2 regions of the Peribacillus sp. CSMR9 genome follow, and region 2 is predicted to be linked to the other one. Evidence: riboswitches for the same ligand, from Rfam matches in the RefSeq annotation. Region 2 holds a riboswitch; the other holds the start of a gene.
The links. A riboswitch is a leader RNA that binds a small molecule or an ion and turns the genes downstream of it on or off. The one in region 2 is predicted to bind S-adenosylmethionine.
Positions count from the first base shown of each region.

Region 1: linked by a shared signal. The riboswitch ahead of N9I19_RS09390 (Na+/H+ antiporter NhaC family protein) and the one ahead of N9I19_RS20175 (methionine biosynthesis PLP-dependent protein) in region 2 are both predicted to bind S-adenosylmethionine.

Region 1 is NZ_JAOPHO010000014.1:13,898-22,036, reverse strand. It holds gene N9I19_RS09415 (alanine/glycine:cation symporter family protein) at 1-490, opposite strand, end outside; gene N9I19_RS09410 (LysR family transcriptional regulator) at 1,580-2,458, opposite strand; gene N9I19_RS09405 (chromate transporter) at 2,700-3,329, shown strand; gene N9I19_RS09400 (chromate transporter) at 3,401-3,946, shown strand; gene N9I19_RS25215 (hypothetical protein) at 4,086-4,208, shown strand; gene N9I19_RS09390 (Na+/H+ antiporter NhaC family protein) at 4,417-5,733, opposite strand; SAM riboswitch class I at 5,926-6,033, opposite strand; gene N9I19_RS09385 (SOS response-associated peptidase) at 6,357-7,028, opposite strand; gene N9I19_RS09380 (hypothetical protein) at 7,089-7,244, opposite strand; partial or broken gene gltS (sodium/glutamate symporter) at 7,522-8,139, opposite strand, start outside.
Region 2 is NZ_JAOPHO010000063.1:6,822-14,960, forward strand. It holds gene N9I19_RS20160 (ABC transporter ATP-binding protein) at 1-1,883, shown strand, start outside; gene N9I19_RS20165 (type B 50S ribosomal protein L31) at 2,020-2,268, shown strand; gene metC (cystathionine beta-lyase) at 2,379-3,560, opposite strand; gene N9I19_RS20175 (methionine biosynthesis PLP-dependent protein) at 3,557-4,669, opposite strand; SAM riboswitch class I at 4,757-4,870, opposite strand; gene fumC (class II fumarate hydratase) at 5,206-6,588, shown strand; gene N9I19_RS20185 (hypothetical protein) at 6,698-6,940, shown strand; gene N9I19_RS20190 (ABC transporter ATP-binding protein) at 7,007-8,139, opposite strand, start outside.

The DNA.
Region 1 (8,139 bases), on a different contig from region 2:
GAACCGAGTTGAAAGCAAGTCCAAATGTAAGCGAAATCAATACAGCGAACGTGATGCCCATCCATCGGGCGTTCAAAGCTTTTTCCATATAATACGCAGGCCCTCCGCGGAATGCATCCCCATCCTTGACCTTATAGATTTGAGCAAGTGTACTTTCAATGAAAGCTGAAGCAGACCCGATCAATGCTATTAACCACATCCAGAAAACGGCTCCTGGGCCGCCCATCGTGATTGCGATGGCAACACCTGCAAGGTTACCAGTTCCTACCCTGGAAGCCGTGCTTATGCAAAATGCCTGAAAGGATGTCACACCCTTTTTTTCCGCCGTGGCTCCTTCCCCCAAAAGTCTGAACATTTCCCCAACCATCCTGAATTGGACAAACTTCGTGCGTACGGAAAAATAAAGGCCCAATCCAATCAACATGATGATCAAAATGGATGACCATAACACATCATTTGTCTCACTAATAAATTTTTCTAACATCCCCATTAAAACAATCCCCTCTACTTCACTTTAATTATTATTACAAAAACATATACAGCTATAATTTATTTCCCGGTTCTTCAGGGAGATAAACTAATAAAGCCCATAAAAAAAAGGAAATTCCCGAATGAATCTCCAATACAATAATTATATTATATCCTAACTCACATTTTTTTTCATTCATGAATTGGTGGAGTCAATAGAAAAATATAATATTTCAGTATTCTTCTTTATGATATTAATCTTTCTTCCCCCACTTTATTTTAGTTCATTCCAGACGTCAGCAGAATCCCTTTTTCGTCCAAATCATCCAAAAAACTTTAATATAGCACCAAAAAGCCTCTCACCTTCTGTTCAGGGCTAACGTGCAAGGCTTTTTTGCAAACATCGGCTTCATATCATTTTTCTTAAACCACTCCCAATATAAGAAAAATTCCGTGCTGAAATTTAGTTATCTTCTACATCGCAGAAGAGGTTTCAATGTATGAAATTCAAAAAAAAGTGTAATCGTAAACAATCTAGGTATAATTCTCTTTGTAGGGATTATGTCAAGCCAAGGGATTTAACGAATGATTATCAAATTAGGGAATTAGTTTGCAGTATAATTTGAACATCAACTTTGATTTTCATAGGGAAAAATATGTAATGCCCAATTTTGTATTCATTTCTTAAAAGGATGCGGAAGCTGAATATCCAAATACAAATAATGCCCTTCTCGAATGAGAAAAGCTTTTATTTAAAATATAATACCTCTAAAAATTTTATATTGTAGAAGTTTTTTTACTATTGCACTAATAGTCCACCTGAATAAGAGAACCCCTTTAACTGGTTTAACGAAGATTAAGAACACGATTCCTTAAATTAGAAGTAAGCCAGCTGCAAATAGGATCGAATTCACAAAACCAATTTATATGTTTGCTCCTTCTGACTGATATGAACAGCAGTGATAACAGTTCCAATCACTTCCGCTTTATTCATAAACGATATGCTAAGGCTCGTCATTAATCCTGATTGACTAACCAAGAACCTAAAAAACGCTGCACATCATGTGAATAGGAACGCATGCGACCGTAAAATGACTGATGCTTCAGTTATCTATTGAAGAAAATTCACAAAATTAGACACACCTATTTTATTAAAACGCTTGTTTTTTCTGACTAGCCATAGATCTCTTGTTATATTTATACCGGAAATACCGACTTCCCGCAAAAAACCTTGATCCAATTCCCTGGCCAATGACAACCTTGGCAGAATACTGATTCCAAGTCCAGCTTCGACTGCACTTTTTATCGCTTGTGTACTTCCAATCTCCATGTAGTTTTCTATTTTTTCTAAAACCCCACGCTCCCTTAACATGTTTTCTACGATAAGTCGTGTCCCTGAAATGGATTCACGCCAGATCATCCTTTCATTTCCCAATTCCTCTACCTGGATTTCTTTTCTGTCTCTCCATGTGTGGTCGGGTGGACAAACCAATATCAATTTGTCATCTGCGAACTTTTCTACAATAAAATCGGTGTTTTCCACGAGTCCTTCCACCAAGGCCAAATCAATGACATCGTTTGATAAATCCTCCAGAACTCGAGGTGTATTTTTTATCGTTAATGTCACTTTTATTTCAGGCTGCTGTTTTTTAAATCTCCCCAGCAAGCTTGGCAATAAATACTCGCCGATAGTCAGGGATGCACCTACTATGAGGTTTAAATTGTACTCGCCCACTGATTGCTGAATCACTTCTTTTGAATGGTTGAAGTCATTCACCATAGCTTTTGCAAAAGGGTATAACAACTCTCCTGCTTCTGTCACCCTTAGCCTCCCTTCCTCACGGTCAAATAACAAAGTGTTATAAAAATTTTCCAATTGGTGAATCTGTCTTGTTACCGCCGGTTGAGATAAGAAACTTAACCTCGCTGCCTGGCTTATGCTTCCTTCATCCACCACTAAACAAAACACTTTTAGATTTTCTAATTTCAAGACGCCGACCTCCATGTCTATAAATAGTTTAATAAAATGATAGCATCATATAGGTAAATGGTGAAATGGAAAAACAACGCTATTTTCCCTGAACAGGTGATTCTATTCAATTCTATAAAACGGATAAATCTTCTGGGTATAACGTTTTGTTATACCCGATGATTTTGTTGCAATTTACCCATTCCTTTTTCTTTGATATGTTAATAATAAGATTTATATAGAGAAGCATAGGAAGGGACTGATGACAATGAAAGGACAATGGAAAACACTGCTCCAATTATTTTGGACCTTTTTTAAAATAGCACCTGTCACATTCGGAGGCGGGTTTGCGATGATCCCTTTAATCGAAAAAGAAGTAGTGGAGAAGAGAAAATGGCTGAAAAGCGAAGAAGTTACGGATGTTTTTGCATTATCTCAGTCTGTACCGGGAGCTGTCGCCGTTAACTCCGCCACCTTTATCGGCCATCGAATTGCGGGAATGAAGGGCGCAATGGCAGCTATGATCGGTGTTACACTTCCTACCTTTTTAATTGTAGTGCTCCTCGGCATTTTGTATTTTTTCATTCAGGATAATCCAAAGGTAGAATCCGCATTCATATCGATTAGAGCTTCCATAGTTGCCATCATCGCCTATGCGGCTATCAAGATAGGAAAAACGGCTATTGTTGACAAATCAACATTAGGTATATTAATAGTGGGGATTCCAATCCTTTTTTTCATTCACCCTGTTTTAGCTATATTAGCAGGCGCGATAGCAGGTGTTGTGACCATCTCTATTAAGAGGAAATTAGGTTACAAAATAAACATGGACCGAAAAGAAAAGAAAGAAGAAGAGAATGATTTCGAATATTTCATGGGTGCAGGCATATAGGTCCATGAAAGGTGGGCGATATTTCCCTGTTATCGGTTTAAACTAATTTTCAAGAAAGCGTGGGATAAATTATGATGGAATTGTGGGAGTTGTTTAGCACCTTCTTTATTATCGGATTTGTATCGTTTGGCGGGGGATACGCCATGATTCCCGTAATAGGATCGGAAGTCTCACAGCATGGTTGGATGACGACACAACAATTTACCGATGTAATCGCCATTTCCGGCATGTCCCCAGGTCCTATCACCACCAATAGTGCCATTCTCGTTGGCTATTCGACTGCTGGATTAGCAGGAGCCATATCATCTGCTCTCGGAATCCTGCTTCCTGCAATTATAGTCATAATCGTTATAGCCACCTTCTTCAGCAAATTGAATCATTATCCAATTATTCAATCGATGTTTTATGGACTAAGACCCATTGTCACTAGTTTAATCCTTTTTGCAGCGATAAGTTTTGCCATTTCCAATCATATGATAGCTATGAACTTTTCATGGCATACGATAAGCTTATTACTTGTTTTTGGATTATCATTATTTGCCTTATTGAAATTACGATGGCATCCAGCTTATGTCCTTATTCTTTCTGGATTAGTTGGTGTTGTCTTCTATTCATAACGACTCATTTTTCCGTTCAACACACTTCCATGTAATCTCTAAATCTTGGACATACTGAAAATATGACTGATCGGTATGGAAACGAAATATTTGTTCAAGTGAAACATTATCAAACAGACATATTTTTTAAAATGGTGCGATGGTACAACCTGAGTTTCGTGATTTTGTGGAAATGAAGGAGGAACGTGGATTTTCCGTCGTTCATCAATATGGACCTGAATTAGGCAGTTATTTTGATGATGGGCAAAAGTTGGTTCCATAAATTAAAGAAATATCAAGCAGGAGAATTCGAATTTATAGTTCAGATGAGGAGCGACTTTGTTACTTTCTAAACATTGATTAGCATTTATCATGCATAAGAGCGAGGATGACTTCGCGTTTTTTATTGTTTTTTTCCTATAGTATTTTAACCATACAAACAACACCCTGAATCCAATGATTCAGGGTGTTGTTTCAAAATTATTCTCATTTTAAGAAGTACGTTTCTTCGCTTCATCATTTCCCGGCTGAAACCGTGGAAAACCAATCAAGATGGCAACGATTCCACAAAGTCCAATAAGTATTGGGTAATATGAATATGGCAAGATGCTTATAGGGGAAATCTTTGCTACCCCTGCTGCAACAAGCAGCTGTGCCCCATATGGAATCAACCCTTGGATGCTACACGCAAAAACGTCAAGTAAGCTCGCCGATTTACGTGGATCAATCCCATATTTCTCGGCAATATTTTTGGCTAGCGGCCCAGCAATGATAATCGAAATCGTATTATTTGCCGTTGAAAGGTTCGTCAAACCAACAAGCCCGGCAATGCTGAATTCCGCTCCTTTTTTTGATTTGCTATTTCGGGTCACAAGGTGGAGTAAATAATCGATGCCACCATTATGTTTGATGACAGCTACCATACCTGCTATTAAAATGGCAAGAAAGGAGATTTCATACATTCCCGCCATTCCTTCCCCAACTTTTTGAATGACACCCAACGGTTGATAACTTCCATCAGCCAAGCCGATAATTCCGGCAAATACGATCCCGATGGAAAGGACCAGAAACACATTCACTCCTGCCAATGCGGTGATCAATACGCAAAGATATGGAACGATCTTCACCCAATTATAAGCATGTTGGGAAATGTCGGCTTGTTCACCCATTGTTAAAATTCCAAGGATGGCACATGTGATGATGGCGGCAGGTAAAACGATGAAAAAATTCACTTTAAACTTATCCTTCATTTTTGTTCCCTGTGTCCGCACTGCAGCGATTGTTGTATCCGAAATGAAGGATAGATTATCCCCAAACATCGCACCACCAATAACGGCCGCCATTGAAAGGGCAAGCGAAATATCTGTTTGCTCACTAATTCCAACCCCAATAGGTGCTAGGGCAACAATCGTTCCCATGCTTGTCCCCATAGATAAAGAAATAAAACAAGCAATAATGAAAATCCCTACCATCAATAGATTTTGCGGAAAAACAGCCAAGGCAAGATTCACTGTTGATTCAACTGCCCCCATGCCATTTGCAACCTTGGAAAAAGCGCCAGCCAAAAGGAAAATGATAACCATTAACATGATATTGGAGTCCCCGGCACCTTTACAGAAGATTTCAACCTTTTCATTGAAAGTCTCTTTCCGATTCATTGCCAATGCAGCTGCTGATGCGATAGAAATCGCAACAATCACCGGAAATGAATAAAAATCTTTAGTGATGATTCCGGAGCCAATAAATAAAATTAAAAAAACGACAAATGGGATCAATGCCCAGGGATTCCCTTTATTGTTTGCACTCATGATGAACACCTCTTTTTATTTTTCGCATGACATATGTCACAGCCTTTATTCTTTTAACAGTTTTTGCAAATAACGCTAATAATAACCTGATATGCCCAATAATGGAATCAACAGCTTTAAAACTGTCGGCATAAAAAAAGACCTCTTCCTTTAAACAACAAGAAGAGGTCTTTTAATTTATAAAAAACGCCCCCCTTATCTTTCAGGCAAAAATTAGCCTGCTGGATTTGGCACAGCACTCCTATTAAGTCTGCTGCCGAGACATCTTCGGGCCAGTCCCTCCGTCTCTCTTGATAAGAAGATCTAAATTATATAATTTATCAAATATTACGATATCCACCAGAAAAGTACCAGACTGGAAACTCGCCGAAACCATCTGAGTTTGTGAAAGTGACATCGAAAGCCATATTGAAAAGCAAATATAAGAGTACAGCATTTTATGTATTTTCGCAAGGTTTAGTTTTAAAGTATTTCACATGTGGACCTTAATATTATAAAGGGCCTTTTACAGGTGCAGTAAATAAGGTTTTTTCAATAATGATTTACTTGTTATACTATGATCCAAATCCTGTCTTTTATCAGGAAGGAACTAAAAATAAAAAGAGGTCTAAAGAAAGGACCTCTCAGCAAATTTGTTGTATTAGGTTAGGTGAATTATTTTTAGTTGAGTTCACATCAGTCGATACCTCAAATGCTTCCATCTGTTCAGGATCGAATGATTTTAAATACTGCTGCAGATATGCAGGATCATTAATGGATGGATTCAACCAATCTTTTTCATCTTCAGGTTTTAGGATGACAGGCATACGATCATGAATGCTGGTCATTAGCTCATTAGGAACGGTCGTTATAACTGAGCACGAATAAATGTTGATGCCCTCTCGAGATTTCCAGGATTCCCAGAGACCGGCCATACCAAATGGAGCATGATTCTTAAGCTTTATTCGCATGGGTATTTTTCGCTCGGGTTCCTTCTTCCACTCATAAAAGGAATCAGCGATTATCAAGCATCGTTTCTTCTTATACGCATTCTTGAAGCTTGCCTTCTCAGCAATGGATTCCGCTCTGGCATTGATCATTTTGTAGCCCACTTTTTCATCTTTTGCCCAAAAAGGAATGAGTCCCCACCGAAGATATCCAAGTCGATTCCTAGCCCCGTCATTAATGACGGATAGCACGGAGTGGGAAGGTGCAATATTGTAACTGAATTGGTATTCTTCATCAAATGATCCTTGAATATCGAACCGGTCTTTTATTTCTTCAATGTCAGTGAAAAGGGTGAAACGTCCGCACATAATATCGCCTACCGTTTTAAGATTTATTACAGTGTAACAAATGGAACGGGCTGGTACAAATCAGCGTTCTAAAATCCTGATGTCGGTAAATGGTTGATTGAATAATTCGCTGGAAATCAAAAGTGTTCCAAGGACCTCTCTTTCATCTTCAGCTTTAATGATTTCCGACAAAATTAAGGTACTGCCATTCCTGACCGTTACATTATATTCATTCATAGGATCCCCCCTCTAATGTTAGATGGTTGTTATTATAAACCAAAAACCTCCAAGTATCATTATTGACCTTTAGCAGAGTCGTGGTTAATCCACTAATGAGGAGCCTAGAGTGGTTCCATTAAACTTGATTACGTTTAAGCTTTATCACCCGAACCAATCCGAGATCCTCATTTCATAGTAAAGGAAGCTTCTAATCTTCCATTTGCATTCAACATAACATATAGATAAAAAAGACTGTCCCTGAATAAAATCAAAGACAGCCTGGTCAGAAGGTTTTTCACTTCAACAAATTTATACTGGTAATGATAATAGGGATAGCAAAAAGGTCGATGAGGAATGCCCCTACGATCGGTACGATAAGAAATGCCCTTCTCGAAGGACCAAATTGACCTGTAATGGCAGACATATTTGCCATTGCGTTGGGAGTTGCCCCTAATCCATGTCCGATAAAGCCACCAACCATGACAGCTGCATCATAATTCTTACCTAGTAATCTGAATAATACCAATGTACCAAGTAGTACTATGAAAAATACCTGGACGAAAACAATTAGAAGCATCGGCAATGCCAAATTGGCCACTTCCCATAGTTTTATGCTCATTAAGGCCATAGATAGAAAGATTCCCAATGTTATGTCTCCGATAAGATCGATGCTTTTCATATCCACAGCTTCTCTTTTAAAACCATCAAGAATATTTCTAACGATAACTGCTACAAACATTGCTCCTACATAGCTCGGCAAAACAAAACCGGTTGAACTCGAGAAAAGCTCTCCTAAGTAAGAACCTGCTGCCATACAGAATGTTATGATCAGAATCTGGATCATGAAGTTTTGGGCGTTGATCCCTTTGGATGAATCTCCGTTCGTTTCCACGGCTGCTGCCACTTCATCATT
Region 2 (8,139 bases):
ATATACTTGGCATCGAATCCTCCTGGTATGAAACGGTTAAAGGAAAAGATGCTGTGGAGTATGAAGAAAAATGGTATAAACGGTCTGATTACTTCACTGAAGGTGAGAAGAAAGGCAGGGAAGTCCACGTTCTGCAGGTTGGCAATCAATTTGTCTTCGTAAATGAAGCTGTACCAATGGATGGACGCAGAACCTTGGAGAACCAATCGTTGATCATTAAGAAAGACGGAAAAGAGCAACGGGCGCAAGCAGTGAAGTTGACCAGTCAGGAAGTGATGCGGTTTTACCAACCGGAAATTCCGCGGATCCTTAAGCTTGTGGCTTTTTACTTTGGCCTTGTCATCATTTCTTCCATTTTTCAATATGGGCAGAGTTTTTATTTGCAGAAAGCGGCCAACCGAATCATTCAGAAGATGCGAAATGATATTTTTAAGCATATTTCCCGTTTACCGATACGTTATTTCGATAATATGCCAGCGGGAAAAGTTGTAGCAAGGGTCACTAATGATACGGAAGCGATCCGGGAATTATATGTAACCGTGCTCGCCAACTTTTTCTCGAGCACAATTAATATCTTCGGCGTTCTCATTGCTTTGTTTATTCTGGATGTACGTGTTGGTACCATTGGTCTTTTACTTATTCCGATCATCGTTATCTGGACGACTGTATACCGTAAATTCGCCTCGAAATATAATCACATCATTAGGGAACGGGTCAGCGATATTAATGGGATGATCAATGAATCCATTTCTGGAATGAGCATCATTCAGGCATTTGGACGTGAAAAGGAAACGAAGCAAACATTTGAAAATTTGAACCGGGAGCATTATTCCTATCAAAATAAAATGCTCCATTTGAATTCGTTGACGGGTGGAAACTTGATTGGTGTCATTAAGGTTTTGGCGCTAATGGCATTCGTCTGGTATTTCGGCGGGATTTCCCTTACAGCGAGTTCAGCCATTTCTTTAGGAATGATGTATGCAATTGTTGATTTGATTAGCCGACTGCTTCATCCGCTTCACGGAATTGTCAATCAGTTCGCTAACCTAGAACAGGCACTTGTTGCAGGGGAGCGGGCATTCAGTTTATTGGATGAACAGGGATTGGCTGTCAGTGATGAAAACATATCCAGATACAAAGGAAACGTGCAATTTGAAAATGTTTCTTTTGGCTATAATGATGATGAATATGTGTTAAGGGACATTTCCTTCTCAGCTAAGCAAGGGGAAACGGTCGCTTTAGTAGGCCATACTGGATCAGGAAAAAGTTCAATAATGAATTTACTGTTCCGTTTTTATGATAGCAGCGAAGGGCAAATCAAAATTGATGGCAGGAATATTTTGGATATCCCCCATCAAACGCTTAGGGAGCATATGGGAATCGTCCTACAGGATCCCTATTTATTTACTGGCACCATCGCTTCCAATATCAGTCTGAATCATAAAGGCATCACAAGGGAAATGGTTGAAAAATCATTAAAAGATGTAGGAGGGGACAAAGTGCTGAAGCATCTTCCTTTAGGGCTGGATGAACCCGTGATTGAAAAAGGAGGAACGTTATCTTCTGGACAGCGGCAGCTCATCTCTTTTGCACGTGCTCTTGCATTCAATCCGGCGATTCTGATATTGGATGAAGCGACTGCAAGCATCGACACTGAAACCGAGGCAATTATCCAGGAGGGAATGGATGTGCTGAAAAAAGGGAGAACGACCTTTATCATTGCACATAGACTTTCCACGATTAAAAATGCCGACCAAATTCTTGTACTGGATAAAGGGCGGATTTCCGAGCAAGGTACACATGAAGAATTAATGGAATTAAAAGGGAAGTATTTTCAAATGTATGAACTGCAGGCAGGTCCGCATAACGGGATGGCCGGTTGAAGCACAATTGAATAAGTATGGATAATCAAGATTAAACTATAAGGAGGTGCCGGTTATTGGCACCTTCAAGCAAAATGATTGATAATAGTAATCATTACGTTTAAGGTATACCCATATTAACAATGAGGTGATAATAGTGAAACAAGAAATTCATCCCGATTATCGACAAGTAGTATTTATGGATACCAACAGTGGTTATAAATTTTTGACAGGTTCCACGAAAACGTCCAATGAAACGATCGAGTGGGAAGATGGGCAAACGTATCCGTTATTAAAAGTGGAGATCAGTTCAGATACCCACCCTTTTTATACTGGAAAGCAGAAGTTTGCTGAAAAAGGCGGACGGGTGGACCGCTTTTTGGATAAATATAATATGAAGAAATGAAAGAGAGGCCATCGAGAAATCGTTGGCCTTTATTTATTAATAGATTGAAAAAGAATTAAAATGATGCAAACTAGTGGGTGCCCATAATTTATGAGGCACCCATCCTTTAATCATTTTGCAGCAATTGCTTCCCCTTTTGTAATATTTACGAGGGCAACATCGAAATCCTTGATTAGATCGTCCGGATTTTCAAGTCCGACAGAGAGGCGGAGCAAGCTGTTCGTGATGCCTCGCTTTTCCCTTTCATCAGCAGGCATGGCAGCATGGGACATTTTGGCCGGGTAGGATAAAATCGATTCGACCGCTCCAAGGCTTACGGCAAAGACAGGAAGCTCGACAGTGTTCACGAAAGAGCGGAAGACTTCTTCGCTTTCCAATTCAAATGATAGGACCGCCCCTGCACCAAGCGACTGGCCTTGCTGGATTTCGTGCTGTGGATGATCGGCCAGGCCAGGATAATAAACCTTTTTCACCAAAGGCTGCTCATTTAAGTAGGCGGCAATCTTTTCTGCCCCTTTTTGGGAGTGTTCCATTCTAACGGACAAGGTTTTCAGACCTCTCATTACAAGCCAGGCGTCCTGTACACCAAGAACCGCTCCAAAGGAGTTTTGGAGGGAACCGAGTCTTACTGCCAAATCCGGATCTTTTACTACGGCTAGTCCAGCTATCACATCACTATGACCGGATAAAAATTTCGTTGCGCTATGAAGGACAACATCAGCGCCCAGATTCAGTGGTTTTTGTAATGCTGGGGTCAAGAATGTATTATCAACAAAACTTAAGGCACCGGCTTTTTTCGCGATATCACATACTGCTTTAATATCGGTCACTTTAAGTAATGGATTTGAAGGCGTTTCGATGTATATGGCTCTCGTATTTGGCTGAATGGCCGCTTTAATGCTTTCAAGGTCCGTCATGTCAACGAATGTATGCTCAATATTGAAACGCGTCAAAACGTTTGTGACCATCCTGAACGTACCGCCATACACATCTTCGGAAATGACGATATGGTCTCCGGCAGACAACAGCAGGAAAGCTGTTGAAATGGCTGCCATACCTGATGAAAAGGCAAAACCGTGAGTGCCTTCCTCAAGTTCGGCAATGATATCTTCCAGTGCTCCGCGAGTTGGGTTCCCGCTTCTGCTGTAATCATATTTGCCGAATTGATCGATATCGGATTGATGGAAAGTGGATGCGTGCTGAATGGGGACGCTCACACCGCCTGTTGCAGGATCGAATTTATGTTGATTATGAAGTAATTTGGTTTCAAAGCTGAAATCATGAGTGGTCATCGTAGTGCCTCCCTTTTTACATGTGCGAATGCTTGCTGTAAGTCCTGGATCAAATCTTCGCTGTCTTCAATGCCGACGGAGAAGCGCAGCAGGCGATTGCAAACCCCGTTCGCCGTTCTGACTTCAAGCGGTATATCGGCATGTGTTTGTGTAGCAGGATAGGTGATGAAGCTTTCAACCCCTCCAAGGCTTTCTGCAAACGAAATCAATGAGAGTGATTGTAAAAATGGGTTGACCGCCGCTTCATCAATGATACGGAATGAAATCATGCCTCCTCTACCGGGATACAATACATCTGTAACACAATCATGTTCCGACAAGTAATCTACAAGTATCTTGGCATTCTTTTCATGACGTTCCATCCGCAATGCCAGGGTTTTCATTCCGCGCATCAACAGCCAGGAATCAAAGGGGCTCAAGACAGCTCCCATGCCATTATGATGGAAGGCAAGTGCATCACATAATTCAGCGCCGCTAGCAACGATCAGTCCAGCGAGCACATCATTATGACCACCGAGATACTTGGTTGCACTGTGGATCACAATATCTGCTCCAAGCAGGATGGGTTGTTGAATAAGAGGCGTGTAAAAGGTGTTATCAACGATTAACAATAAATTAAATCGTTTGGCCAATGCTGCAACGGCGCTAATGTCCGTTTGCTGCATTAGAGGGTTAGTGGGAGTTTCGATGAAGATGGCTTTCGTGTGAGGAGTGATGGCTTTTTCAATATCCTCCAAACAACAAGTGTTCACATAGTCGCACTTCAATCCCCATTTCTTAAACCCTTGTTCCAACAGACGATATGTACCGCCATAAAGATCTTCGCTGACAATCCATGCATCATCTGATTTAAATAAGGCCAGTATAGTAGAAATGGCTGCCATTCCTGAACTGCAGGCATACCCTTGGTCGCCTTTTTCCAGATCGGCGATGGATCGTTCCAATAGTTGGCGTGTAGGATTACCTGTCCTTGTATAATCAAATCCAGTCGATTGGCCGATTCCTTCATGGCGAAAAGCTGTTGAAAAGTATACTGGCGGATTGACTGTTCCTGTCGCCGTTTCACTGCGATTTCCTAATTGAGCAAGATATGTTTCAGTTTTGTACATAGTTTTCACTGCTCCTTTTTAGTTAAATAAAATAAAAAAAAGTCTTCTTTAAGAAGAAGACTTTGATTAAATAGGGACGAGTCATTCTTCTTATCTTCCAAGTTCACAAACTTGTGGAATTAGCACCTTTTCATTGGTTTGAAACAAATGAAGGTTGCTGAGGTGTCATCGGGCCATTCCCTCTACCTCTCTCGATAAGAGTTTAGATTATTCAATTTCTTTTGAATTTACTATATATATAAAATACTGTCAAGAACATTTTGGATGATAGTGCTTTGATTTTCATGAATAGGGCAATTGGAGACTAGCGGTGTCAACACTTTATGTGTCTAAAAAGAATATCCAAAATTTGCATGGGTCCAGGGATAAACACGATATTAAATGGATTTTAAAGAAAAAGGGGGAGGCTTGGCCGGTTATTTTTGCATTAAAAAAATAAAGTTTGTACAATGTATAGAGAGAAAGAATAATATGACATTATTCATTTCATATACATATGTCTTCGATGAATAGTGCAAACAATAGGAGGAGAACACATGGAATACAGAATCGAACGAGATACGATGGGTGAAGTGAAAGTTCCTGCCGATAAATATTGGGGTGCACAAACGGAGAGAAGCCGTAACAATTTCAAAATCGGTAACGAAAAAATGCCGATTGAATTAGTTCGTGCATTTGCATACGTTAAACAAGCTGCGGCAAAGGTGAACTTTGATCTTGGCGATCTTTCGGAGGTTAAAAAGAATGCCATCGTTAAGATTTGCGACGAAATCCTTGAAGGTACGCTTGATGAACATTTCCCACTTGTAGTTTGGCAAACGGGAAGCGGTACGCAAAGTAATATGAACGTGAATGAAGTGGTCGCTAACAAAGGGAATGAATGGTTAAAAGAAAATGGTGAATCCGAAACCCTTCACCCGAATGATGACGTTAACAAGGCACAAAGCTCCAATGATACTTTCCCGACCGCCATGCATATTGCAGCCTTTATGGAAGTCGCTGAAAAATTGGTTCCTGCCATCAAAGCACTTCGTGATACTTTCGATTCAAAAGAAAAAGAATTTTGGGATGTCGTGAAAATTGGCCGGACACATCTTCAAGATGCAACACCACTGACTTTGGGACAAGAAATTTCCGGTTGGAAAGCGATGCTCGATAAAGATCTCGCGATGATTCAGGAAAGCAGCCAAAAATTATTGAACCTGGCCCTAGGCGGAACGGCTGTAGGAACGGGAATCAATACAAAAAAAGAATTCCCAGGACTTTCGGCCAAACAAATTGCAGCAGATACAGGACATCCCTTCGTCACTTCGGATAATAAGTTCCATGCATTGACAAGCCATAACGAAATCGTCTACGCACACGGTGCGTTGAAAGCATTGGCAGCGGATTTAATGAAAATTGCGAACGATGTCAGATGGCTGGCAAGTGGCCCTAGAAGCGGAATCGGCGAAATTGCCATTCCTGAAAACGAGCCAGGCAGCTCCATCATGCCAGGTAAAGTCAATCCTACACAAAGTGAAGCGCTTACCATGATTGCGACACAAATCGTGGGTAACGATGCTACGATTGGCTTTGCAGCAAGCCAAGGTAACTTTGAACTGAATGTATTCAAACCAGTCATCATCTATAACTTCCTGCAAACGGTGAAATTATTGACGGAAGGCATTCACTCTTTCAACATTAATTGTGCAGTTGGCATCACTGCAAATGAAGATAAAATCAAAGAAAATGTAGACCGTTCACTTATGTTGGTAACAGCATTGAACCCGCATATTGGTTATGAAAAAGCAGCCAAGATCGCCAAAACTGCATTCAAGGACAACTCTACGTTAAAAGAAGCGGCGTTGAAATTAGAATTCCTGACGGAAGCTGAATTCAAAGCATGGGTAGATCCTGCTGACATGGTTAATAAATAATTGCATAGGAGTGCCCTCCCGTTGGTTTTAGGGAGGGTGTTCCCATATGTTAAAATAATGGAATCAGCAAATAATGAAATCATAAGTATCGGGGACAGGAGGAAAAACAATGTCTTTATGCCCGCTTTGCAACGGTCTAAGAAAAATTCATGTAAATTGCCCGGAGTGCAGCAGTGATCTTGATGATAAAGGGAAATTCATGGATTACGCTGATGATTACAGTGCTTATATGGATATCGACACACTTAAAGAAAACGACGGATACCCTCAATCCCTTCAAAAAGGCCAATGCCCGCATCTCATGAAATGCTCTGAATGCGGACATGATGAAGTGGTTTTGGTCCAGGAATAGGATTTGCCCCTTAGATATTATTTGAATAAACGAAAAAGACCCATTCATGAACGGGTCTTTTTGCGTTTAATTAGCAGATAACTTCATGCTTTCCTGCATCTGTTCATCTTCTTCAACTAAAATGCGATGTTCGGTCCCTTTATCGAAAAAGTGGGCTTTATTCATGTCAAGGGCAAGTTTGATTTTCTCGCCTGCCTGGATAATATTCTTGGCATCGACCCGTGCGACGAAGTCCTGCCCCTCTAATGTGGAGTAAAGCATGATCTCCGCGCCCATGAGCTCGGCTACATCAATTTGGGTTGTGAATGTTGTGTTTGGGGACTCCGTGAAGTAAACTCCTTCATTATGGAAATCCTCCGGACGGATGCCAAGGATTATATCTTTTCCGACATATCCTTGATCACGCAGCATTTTCATCTTCAATTCTGGTATTTCTAGCGTTTGTGCACCAATTTTAATCGTGCCTTCTTTTAATGTTCCGGTGAAGAAGTTCATGGCAGGCGATCCGATAAAACCGCCGACGAAAACGTTAATGGGTTTCTCGTAAACGTCCTTTGGTGCACCGACCTGTTGGATGATACCATCTTTCATTACGACAAGACGTGTCGCCATTGTCATTGCCTCTGTTTGGTCATGTGTGACATATATCGTCGTGGTGTCCAGCCGTTTATGTAGTTTAGCGATTTCCGCCCGCATTTGAACCCGCAGCTTTGCGTCGAGATTGGATAGTGGCTCATCCATCAAAAAAACCTTTGCGTCCCTTACAATTGCACGGCCAAGTGCCACACGCTGGCGCTGACCACCGGAAAGGGCTTTAGGTTTCCTGTTTAGCAGCTCTTCAAGTCCGAGGATCCTTGCAGCATCATTGACCCTTTGCTTGATTTCCGCTTTTGGTGTTTTCCTGAGCTTCAATCCAAATGCCATATTGTCATAGACGGACATATGGGGATATAAGGCGTAGTTCTGGAAAACCATCGCAATATCACGATCTTTCGGAGGGACATCATTGACTCGCTTGCCGTCTATATATAAATCCCCTTGGGAAATGTCTTCCAGTCCGGCAATCATCCTTAATGTCGTCGATTTACCGCAACCTGAAGGTCCCACAAAAACTATGAATTCCTTATCGGCAACACGAAGGTTGAAGTCTTTAACAGCCGTTACCTTTTTATCATAAATCTTGAATATATGATCTAATA